Regions from separate parts of the Specibacter sp. AOP5-B1-6 genome, predicted to be linked through region 1. Evidence: riboswitches for the same ligand, from Rfam matches in the RefSeq annotation. Region 1 holds a riboswitch; the other holds the start of a gene.
What was found. A riboswitch is a leader RNA that binds a small molecule or an ion and turns the genes downstream of it on or off. The one in region 1 is predicted to bind cyclic di-AMP.
Positions count from the first base shown of each region.

Region 2: linked by a shared signal. The riboswitch ahead of ACT3TS_RS07600 (NlpC/P60 family protein) and the one ahead of ACT3TS_RS04865 (transglycosylase) in region 1 are both predicted to bind cyclic di-AMP.

Region 1 covers NZ_JBQSVT010000007.1:7,265-11,769, forward strand. Annotated here, with positions in the region: gene ACT3TS_RS04855 (MFS transporter) at 38-1,312, opposite strand; gene ACT3TS_RS04860 (MarR family winged helix-turn-helix transcriptional regulator) at 1,313-1,867, opposite strand; cyclic di-AMP (ydaO/yuaA leader) riboswitch at 2,079-2,274, shown strand; gene ACT3TS_RS04865 (transglycosylase) at 2,278-3,036, shown strand; gene ACT3TS_RS04870 (formylglycine-generating enzyme family protein) at 2,994-3,527, shown strand; gene ACT3TS_RS04875 (SUMF1/EgtB/PvdO family nonheme iron enzyme) at 3,524-3,865, shown strand; gene upp (uracil phosphoribosyltransferase) at 4,033-4,505, opposite strand, start outside.
Region 2 covers NZ_JBQSVT010000011.1:47,745-52,249, reverse strand. Annotated here, with positions in the region: gene ACT3TS_RS07605 (MDR family MFS transporter) at 1-670, shown strand, start outside; gene ACT3TS_RS07600 (NlpC/P60 family protein) at 863-1,708, opposite strand; cyclic di-AMP (ydaO/yuaA leader) riboswitch at 1,713-1,918, opposite strand; gene ACT3TS_RS07595 (M23 family metallopeptidase) at 2,061-2,876, opposite strand; cyclic di-AMP (ydaO/yuaA leader) riboswitch at 2,881-3,099, opposite strand; gene ACT3TS_RS07590 (metal-dependent transcriptional regulator) at 3,240-3,935, opposite strand; gene serC (phosphoserine transaminase) at 4,164-4,505, shown strand, end outside.

The DNA.
Region 1 (4,505 bases):
CCGCCACCGGCTAACCGGCCGGGCGACGCCGGCAGAGCTAACCGGCCGAGCGACGCAGCCCCGGCACCATCGCGAACGGGCGCACGGCCCTGATCTGGTCCCGCAGCCTGACGTTGTTGCGCCTGTTCATCATGACCAGGGCGGCCAGACCGGCGAGCACGGCAACCACCGCGGCCATGCCGAGCGACCAGCGGGCACCAAATTCGGTGGCAATCCAGCCCACCAGCGGCGCGCCAATGGGCGTCCCGCCCTGCAGGACCACCATGTAGACAGCCAGCACCCGCCCCCGCATGGCCGAGTCCGTGGTCAGTTGCACCGTGGTGTTGCATGCGTTCATGAACGTCAGCGACGCCAGCCCCACGGGCACGAGCGCAATGGCGTACAGGACAAAGCTCGGCATAAAGGCTGCCACGCCCACAGTCACGCCGAACGCCAGGGCGCCGCCCACAATATAAAGCATGCGCATCGTCTTGCGGCGCGCGGCCAGCAGGGCCGCCGCCAGCGTGCCGATCGCCATCACCGAGCCAAGCAGCCCGTACTCCCCCGGCCCCAGATTGAAAACCGTGGTGGCCATCAGCGCATTGGTGATCTGGAAGTTCATCCCGAAAGTGCCCACAATAAAGACCAGCACCATGATCATCATCAGGTCCGGGCGCTGGCGGATGTAGCGCAGGCCCTCGCGTATCTGCCCCTTGGCCCGGGGGACACGCACAGCAGGAGCCAGCTCGTGGGGGCGCATCCGCCACAGGGAAAAGATCACGGCCACGAAGCTGGCCCCGTTGATCAGGAAGGCCGGACCGGTTCCCACCAGGGCAATGACAAGACCTGCCACGCCCGGGCCGGCAAGGCGGGCCAGGTTGAAGGAGGCGCTGTTAAGGGCGACGGCGTTGGGCACGTCCTCCTTGGCGACGACTTCGGAGACAAACGCCTGCCGCGACGGGGCGTCAAAGGCGCTGGCCACTCCCAGCAGGAGTGCCAGCACATACACATGCCACAGCTCCACTGTCCCCGTAACGACGAGGATGCCCAGCAGGAAAGCACAAATTCCCATGCCGGTCTGCGTGACAAGGAGGAGCTTGCGCTTGTTGACCCTGTCACCCAGCAGCCCGGCATAGGGGCCCAGGAAAATGATCGGCAGGAACTGCAGTCCCGTGGTGATGCCTGCGGCGGTGCCCGAGTTGTTGGTCAGGACGGTCAGCACCAGCCAGTCCTGGGCCACACGCTGCATCCACGTGCCGATGTTGGAAACAAGGGCCCCCGTTACCCAGAGCCGGTAGTTGAAAACCTTGAGCGCCCGGAACATTGAACTCATCTATGCGCTCATCTCCTGCAGAATCAGTGCCGCCTCGTGGAGGGTGGCGCGTTCCTGCGGGGTCAGGGCCGACACCCTCTGCGCCAGCCACGCCGTCCGCTTGGACCGGGCACGCAGCAGGGTGGCGGCCCCGGACTCGGAGATCTGCACCAGCACCTGGCGTTTGTCCTGCGGGTTTTCCTCTCGACTGACAAATGCGGCCTCCGCCAGGGCATTGACGATCCGGGTCATGGACGGGGCCTGGATCTGCTCACGGGCGGCGAGCTGGCCCACCGTCTGTGGACCGCCCATGATGGCGGCAAGGACCGAATACTGCCCGGGGCTGATCTCCCCGGTGGCGGCTTCCGCGCGCAGCCTTCGCGAGGTGCGCATGACAGCCACCCGCAGCTCCGCCGCCAGCGGCCCGGCACCAATCCCCTTCGCTGCCTTGCGCCCCGCGCTGCCACCCGGAGGCGGCCCGGCGCCCGGCCCCGGCGCAACAGGGGCATCGGCAGCTGAGCCGGGGGACGACGTCGTGCGTTGCGTGGAAGTTTTTGCCGGTGAATGTTCGGCCATGGGTGCTCAGCTGCCTCAGAAAATGTTTTGTGTGCTCAGCTTCCAATCCTAGATCGTTAGCATTGCTAAGTAAATGGCCGGAGGTGACTCGTCGGTCACGGCACTACAAAGGTTGTTACCAAAATGTGACATGGGGTCTCGTTTCCGTTACTCTGTCTAAAGTGCCCACAGAACCGTCCTTGGTTCCCGGCATCGATGGACGGTTCGCCGAGCTCTGCCGCCGCCCATTTCCATCCATTGACCATGGCAGAGACGGGGGACCCAATCTTTATGGGCCCTTCCTACATGGAAGCCCTTGGGGTTAAGCCGGCGCAGTGAAGGCAGCAGTGATTTTGCTGCCGGGATCTGTGCGGCCGGATTCTCTAGTCCGTTCCCGACAGCTCACCTCGCAGGCGTAGAGAGGCCCACTCATGTCTGCTGCACCGCAGCGCGGCCGTCGCCGCGCCGAACCAGAGCGCCGTCCATCGATTTTTGGGCTTGCGTCCACCCGCACGGGATCACCTGCGGGAGCACGCGCCCGGACCCGGGCCGCCGGTCCGTCCGGTGCAGTCTCCGCCGTCACCACCACGGCCAAGTGCATGGCCGCAGTGGCGGTCCTTGGCGCACTCGTGGCCGGCGGTGCCGTCGCCCAGCAGGTGGGAACACAGCAGGCCGCCGGCGCAAACCCGGGCAGCCTCGTTTCTGCCGCCAGCACCACAGCACCGGCAGTGTCGGCCCCGCTTGACGCGCCGATCAGCTTTTCCGGCCCCAGCATCACGTCGAGCACAAAGCCGGCGGACGCAGCCCTCAAGGCCGAATCGAACGACGTCAAGGCCGATGCCACCACGACTGCTGCAGCTTCGAAGGCAGCTCCCTCCGGCGACAATCCTGCCGCCGCCCAGGCCTATGCCGCCGGCCAGCTGAGCTCCTTCGGCTGGGGCGCGGACCAGATGAGCTGCCTCACCCAGCTGTGGCAGCGCGAATCCGAGTGGCTCACCTCGGCCGAAAACGCCTCCAGCGGCGCCTATGGCATCGCCCAGTCGCTTCCCGCAAGCAAAATGGAAGCCACCGGCAGCGACTGGAGCACCAACTACGAGACGCAGATCCGCTGGGGCATGGGCTACATCCAGCAACGCTATGGCTCACCGTGCGGCGCCTGGGGACACTCAAACTCAGTGGGCTGGTACTAAAACTGGCGGCTGAGGCGTCGCAGGCAGCGCCTGTCCTGCTGCCCATTCTGGGCGGCACCCTCACCATGCCCGACGCCCGCACCGGCACGGCCCGCGACGTCGAGCTGCTGCCCTTCCACTTGGCACGCACCCAAATCACCCGGGCCAACTGGCACGCGGTGATGGACGACGCCGGGACCCCGCCCATGCTTTCCCGCGTCCCCATGCATCCCCTCACCTGGTTTGACGCTGTCCGGTGGTGCAATGCCGCTTCGCAGCTGGCGGGCTGCACCCCTGCCTACGCGCTCAGCGGCCGGGAGGTTGCCTGGGACGTCAACGCCGATGGCTACCGCCTGCCCACCGAGGCCGAGTGGGAGTGGGCGGCCAGGGCAGGAAGCTCTTCGCCGACGTACGGGCCCCTGGCGGAGATTGCCTGGACGGCGTTCGATGCCGTCGACGGGCCCAGGATGTTGCCCTCAAGACCCCCAACAGCCATGGCTTGTTCGACATGATTGGCAACGTCTGGGAGTGGTGCTGGAATTACGCGGATACCGCCCGCTACGGGGACTACAGAAGTTTGCGCGGCGCCGGCTGGGACGATCGGCAGTGGAGCGCCCGCGCGTCCGTGCGCCGGGGCAGTGCACCCGATGCCGTACTCGAAGATGTGGGATTCAGGGTGGCCCGTGGGGTTGTCGGAGTGCCTGACGCTGCTCAGGGCTGCTCGGCCGCAGGGGCGCCGGCCGCAGGCCGTTCGGCTGCAGCCCAAGGCTGGTCGGCTGCGGCTGACCGGCAACGGGCCGACATCAAGGGCCCGCTGCCCATGGGCTGGACACCCCTGCGCGGCCTGTAGCCCACACTTGAAGCCGCTTCCGCAGCTGCCTCAGCAGCTGAAAACGGGCTCAGCCGGCGGACCTTGTTCCAATCTGCGCTGAACTCGTGGCGGGTGTGCCGCATAACAGTGTCATGCGGCACACCCAGCTTGAGTTTTACTCAGATTGGGACAAACAGAAGGCGTTGTTAGTCCACGATGCCGTAGAGGCGGTCTCCGGCGTCGCCCAGGCCGGGAACAATGTACGAGTTTTCGTCGAGGCCTTCGTCAATTGAAGCAAGGACCACGTGCACGTTGTCGCGTCCGCCGTGGGCGGCTTCCAACTTGGCCAGTCCCTCAGGGGCTGCGAGCAGGCAGATGCAGGTGACGTCGGCGGCGCCGCGGTCAAAGAGGAACTTGAATGCCTCGATCAAGGTCGCGCCGGTGGCCAGCATCGGGTCAAGCACGTACACCTGACGGCCGGTCAGGTCATCGGGCAGACGCTCGGCGTAGGTGATGGCCTCGAGGGTTTCCTCGTTCCGGGCCATGCCAAGGAAGCCGACTTCGGCTGTGGGCAGCACGCGGGTCATGCCTTCGAGCATGCCCAGCCCGGCGCGCAGGATCGGCACCACCAGCGGTGTCGGCTTGGCAAGGCCGGTGCCCACGGTGGTGGTTACCGGCG
Region 2 (4,505 bases), on a different contig from region 1:
GGCCGGCTTCCTCATGATCCCGATGATGGCGGGCTTGCTGGTGACCTCGATCGGCTCAGGGCAGCTGGTGAGCAGGACCGGCCGGTACAAGTGGCTGCCCATCACCGGCATGTTCATTGTGGCAGTTGCGCTGGTGCTGCTCTCAAGCATGACCCCCACCATGCCTGTCTGGGTCATCTGCGCCTACCTGGCCATCATGGGCATCGGGCTTGGCACGTCGATGCAGATCCTGGTGTTGATTGTGCAAAACCAGTTCCCCATTTCCCAGGTGGGCATGGCCACGGCATCCAACAACTACTTCCGCCAGATCGGGGCATCACTGGGCTCCGCCGTGGTGGGCAGCTTGTTTGCACACCGCCTGACGAGCATCCTGGCGGAACGGCTGGCAGGCACCGGCGGTTCCGGCGGGCAGGGCGCCGGGGCCGTCAACTCGCTCACACCCGAAATTGTCCGCCAACTGCCCGAACAGCTGCGCGGGATTGTGATCGGCGCCTACAACGACGCCCTGACACCCATCTTTGTGTACATGGTTCCGCTGCTGGTGCTGGCCGGGATCCTGCTGCTCTTCGTGAAGGAGATCCCGCTGGCCACCACCATCGACCGCGGACCGTCACAGCCCGAATCCGGGCGACAGGAGCCGGCGCAACCCGAGCGCAGCGACGGCGCGTAGAACCACCGGCGGAGCGTGTCCGCCCTCCGCTGCAAAGGCAACTGGGGCCGTCGTCGTACTTTGCCGGAAAGCCGCACCGTGGCACACCAGCGCCGACTGGCCCGGGCGTCAGGTTTGGGCCGAATGGAAGTCCACACCCGTTAAACGAATGAACCCCGTCCGAAGACGGGGTTCATTGGGTAAAAACGTTCTTTAGTGACCCATCGCAATGAAAACGGGACCTGAACCGACGTTGACGGAGAAGACTGCGGTTGTGCCGCCTTCCCATCCACCGTGTACGGCCTGGCCGTCGCCAATGTAGACAGCGATGTGGGCCAGGCCCGCGCCGCCGTCGGCGTAGTAAATCAAGTCACCGGGCTGTGCTTCGGCCTGTGAAACCGTGCGGCCCAAGCTCATGTAGCCAGCGGGCCAGTCGTGGAAGTTGATTCCAGCGGCAGCCAAAGAGTTGCTGGCAAGTGCGGTGCAATCCTGGGCAACGCCAAGCTGGGCCAGTGCGGCGCTGGCGATGGTTGCGCCAATTCCGCTCTGGGTTGCCGGTGCGGGTGCAGCTTCAGGAGTGCTGGTGGTTACAGTCGGAGCAGGTGCTGCTGCCGGTGCTTCTTCAACGACGGGTGCTGCTTCAGCAACCGGCGCTTCTTCAACAACGGGCGCTGCTTCAACGGCTTCAACAGCCGGCTCAACAGCAACTTCACTGCTCTGTGCCTCTACAACTGCCGGCGCTTCAACTACAGGAGCCGGGGTGGAGGTGATGGCGGGGGTGGCGAATGAGATCTTCACCGTGGATGCTGCCGTGATTACGGAAGCAAGTTCCGTGTTCAGGTTCAGCGTGGTGGCACCGTCAGAAGCGCGCTCCACTGTGGGAGTAGCCGCATTTGCTGCGATACCGGATGTCAGCACCAGTCCGGAGGCTGCTGCGATTACTGCGGCCTGACGACCAACCCCGCCGGCATTGGAACTGACGGCTTTCGTGAGGGTGGAGATCGGGCTGGTCTTAACAACCTCGGCGCGGTGGCGCCCAAGGGCAGTGTTTGAAGCCAAGAAGGATTCCTCTCCCAAAGCCTGCGAGGTAAGCTGTCGGATTCGGATGGGAGTCACCCGGCCGCTCCACGTTGGCACACCGAAAGAATTTCTTCTTTCCTGCGTTGAACGCTTCGCGGCTTCACCCCTAGGACTTTTGCTTGACGCGCAGTCCGATTATTGGTTCCCCCGCCCCTGCCAGACGATTGATACGAACGGACCATGAGTAGTGGCAGAGCTAGGCAATCAACCCATGGGCGCCAGCTTGATTCGAAGTTGGCGCGATTACGACGGTACAACAGATTTTTGGCAATGTCACGTTCAGGTCACGGTCCTGTGACTAACTCGTAACTAAAAGTCGCCTGTGGAGGAATTAAAGCCAGCCCAGGGGATCGACGGTTTCGTCATTGACGATGACCTCAAAGTGCAGGTGCGGGCCGGTCGAGGCGCCTGTGGAGCCGCTGAGGCCCACCACGTCGCCGCGTTCGACCTTGTCGCCAACCTTGACGGAGTTGCTGCTCATGTGGTTGTAGGACGTTGAGAGCCCGTTGCCGTGGTCCACGACCACACGGTTGCCGCCACCGTACTGGTGCCAGCCCGAGAAGGTGACAGTTCCGCCGGCGGCCGCAAGCACGTCAGTGCCGCTCGCAATGGCGAAGTCCTGGCCCGTGTGCTGCTCGTCAACCTGACCCGTGATGGGGCTGATGCGTCCGCCGAACGGCGAACTTGGCACCAGGTTCTCCAGCGGGGCTCCGAGAGTCCCCTTGGCAGCCTGCGGGGCGACGTCGGAGGCGTTGACCTTCAAGGTTTCCTTGAGCCGGCCATCGGGGTTCAATGCGCTGCCAACCTCAGGGGCGGCGAAGGCGATGGGGATTTCCGCCCCGGCCGTCACGGCAGGCTCCGCTTCCACAGATGCCGCTGTTGCGGTCTCAATGTGCTGCGTGTCAATGGCCTGTGTGGACGGCAGCGTGACTGCCAGGACCAGGCCTGTCGCGGCCATGGCCACGCCAACCTTCTGGCCGGCTCCGCTGGCAACACCTGCACGCAGCAGCTGGGCCACTGAAATGTTTGATGGTGAGCTGATTCGCTCTGCAGCAATGGCTGCACGGCGGCTTCCCGGCAGGGATGCAAGCTCATGAGTTACCGGCGACGACGCCCGACGGCGTCCCCGCTGTTTAACTTCTGACACTAATTACCTCTCTATAAAGCACCTGCGAAGTTAGCTGTCGGATTCGGATCAGAGAGTCATGCTGTTGATCCGGCCCAAGCTCTTGGCACACATCTGGCCATGGCACAGTCCAATGGATTGGGCCAGTCAGGTGTGTTGCGTTTCGAGTGTGGGCTTCACCCCAAGGCAGACTGTACGTCTGCCGAATGTGGTTCCCCCGCCCCTGCCTTAGTGATTACTGTCCATTGTTGCGAAGGCAAGGTTCGGTGTCGCAAAATGGTAACGCTTTGGTTACGGCGTCAGAATATTACTATACGGTACAAGCGGTAAACGTAACAATTCCGTTACCGAGATTGTCAATAGTGATTGGTCACAGTGGAAACTCTAACTCATGGCGACAAACACATGTGAGGCGACCTCAGGCGGGAGCTCCAGCGCCCCTTCGATGTCCGGGACGCGGACGGAAATGTACTCCCCCACCTGCGCCAGGGAAATCCTGGCGCCGGGCCGCAGGCCGCCTTCATCTAGCTGGAGCAGCAGTTCCGGCTCCACCTGGATGCGTTCGGAGAGCCTGTGAATGACAACCTCCTGGCCGGGTGAATACGTGGCCATGGCATCGACGAGCGTGACCAGCCCCGCCGCAAAAACGGGAGCAATCTCACCTCCGAGCTCTTCAAGCCCCGGAATCGGGTTCCCGTACGGTGACTCGTTGGGCCTGCCCAGCAGGTCGAACAAACGCTGTTCAACCCTTTCGCTCATCACATGCTCCCAGCGGCAGGCTTCTTCGTGGACATACGCCCAGTCAAGGCCAATGACATCGGCAAGCAGCCGTTCAGCCAGCCGGTGCTTGCGCATGACGCGGGTGGCCTTGTCCCGTCCGGCAGGGGTCAGTTCCAAATGCCTGTCACCGGAAACTATGACCAGGCCGTCGCGTTCCATGCGTCCAATGGTTTGGGAGACTGTGGGGCCGGAGTGGTGCAGGCGCTCGGCAATGCGCGCCCGCAAGGCCACGATGTTCTCTTCTTCCAACTCCAGGATTGTCCGCAAATACATTTCCGTCGTGTCAATCAGATCAGCCACGTCAGCATCCTCCTGTTATTGGGCAAGTTTGGGGCAAGGACTTTCGTGTCTACGTTAGCCTGATTGCAACGATCCCGGGAATCCACGCCCTCTTCTTGGAACCGATCCCCGGTGCAGAATATTTCTTGACCCGCGGACACTTTTTCCGCTGGAGCCGGTTCTACGGCAGAATTGGCAGCAGCCACTGGCACCGACATACCTTCCATCGCATAATTTTTGGAGCAACTCGTGAGCGATTCCACGCCCCTCACCATTCCCGCCAACCTGCGTCCGGCCGACGGCCGTTTTGGCGCGGGCCCTTCCAAGGTCCGCCCCGAGCAGGTGGCGGCACTCTCCGAAGCAGGCTCTGCACTGTTGGGCACCTCCCACCGCCAGGCTCCGGTCAAGAACCTTGTCGGCGACGTCCGCAGCGGCCTGAAGCAGTTCTTTGGCGCCCCTGACGACTACGAGGTCATCCTGGGTGTTGGCGGTTCCACGGCATTCTGGGATGTTGCCTCGTTTGGTCTTGTGGAGAAAAAAGCCCAGCACCTGTCCTTCGGTGAATTTGGTTCCAAGTTTGCCGCGGCCACC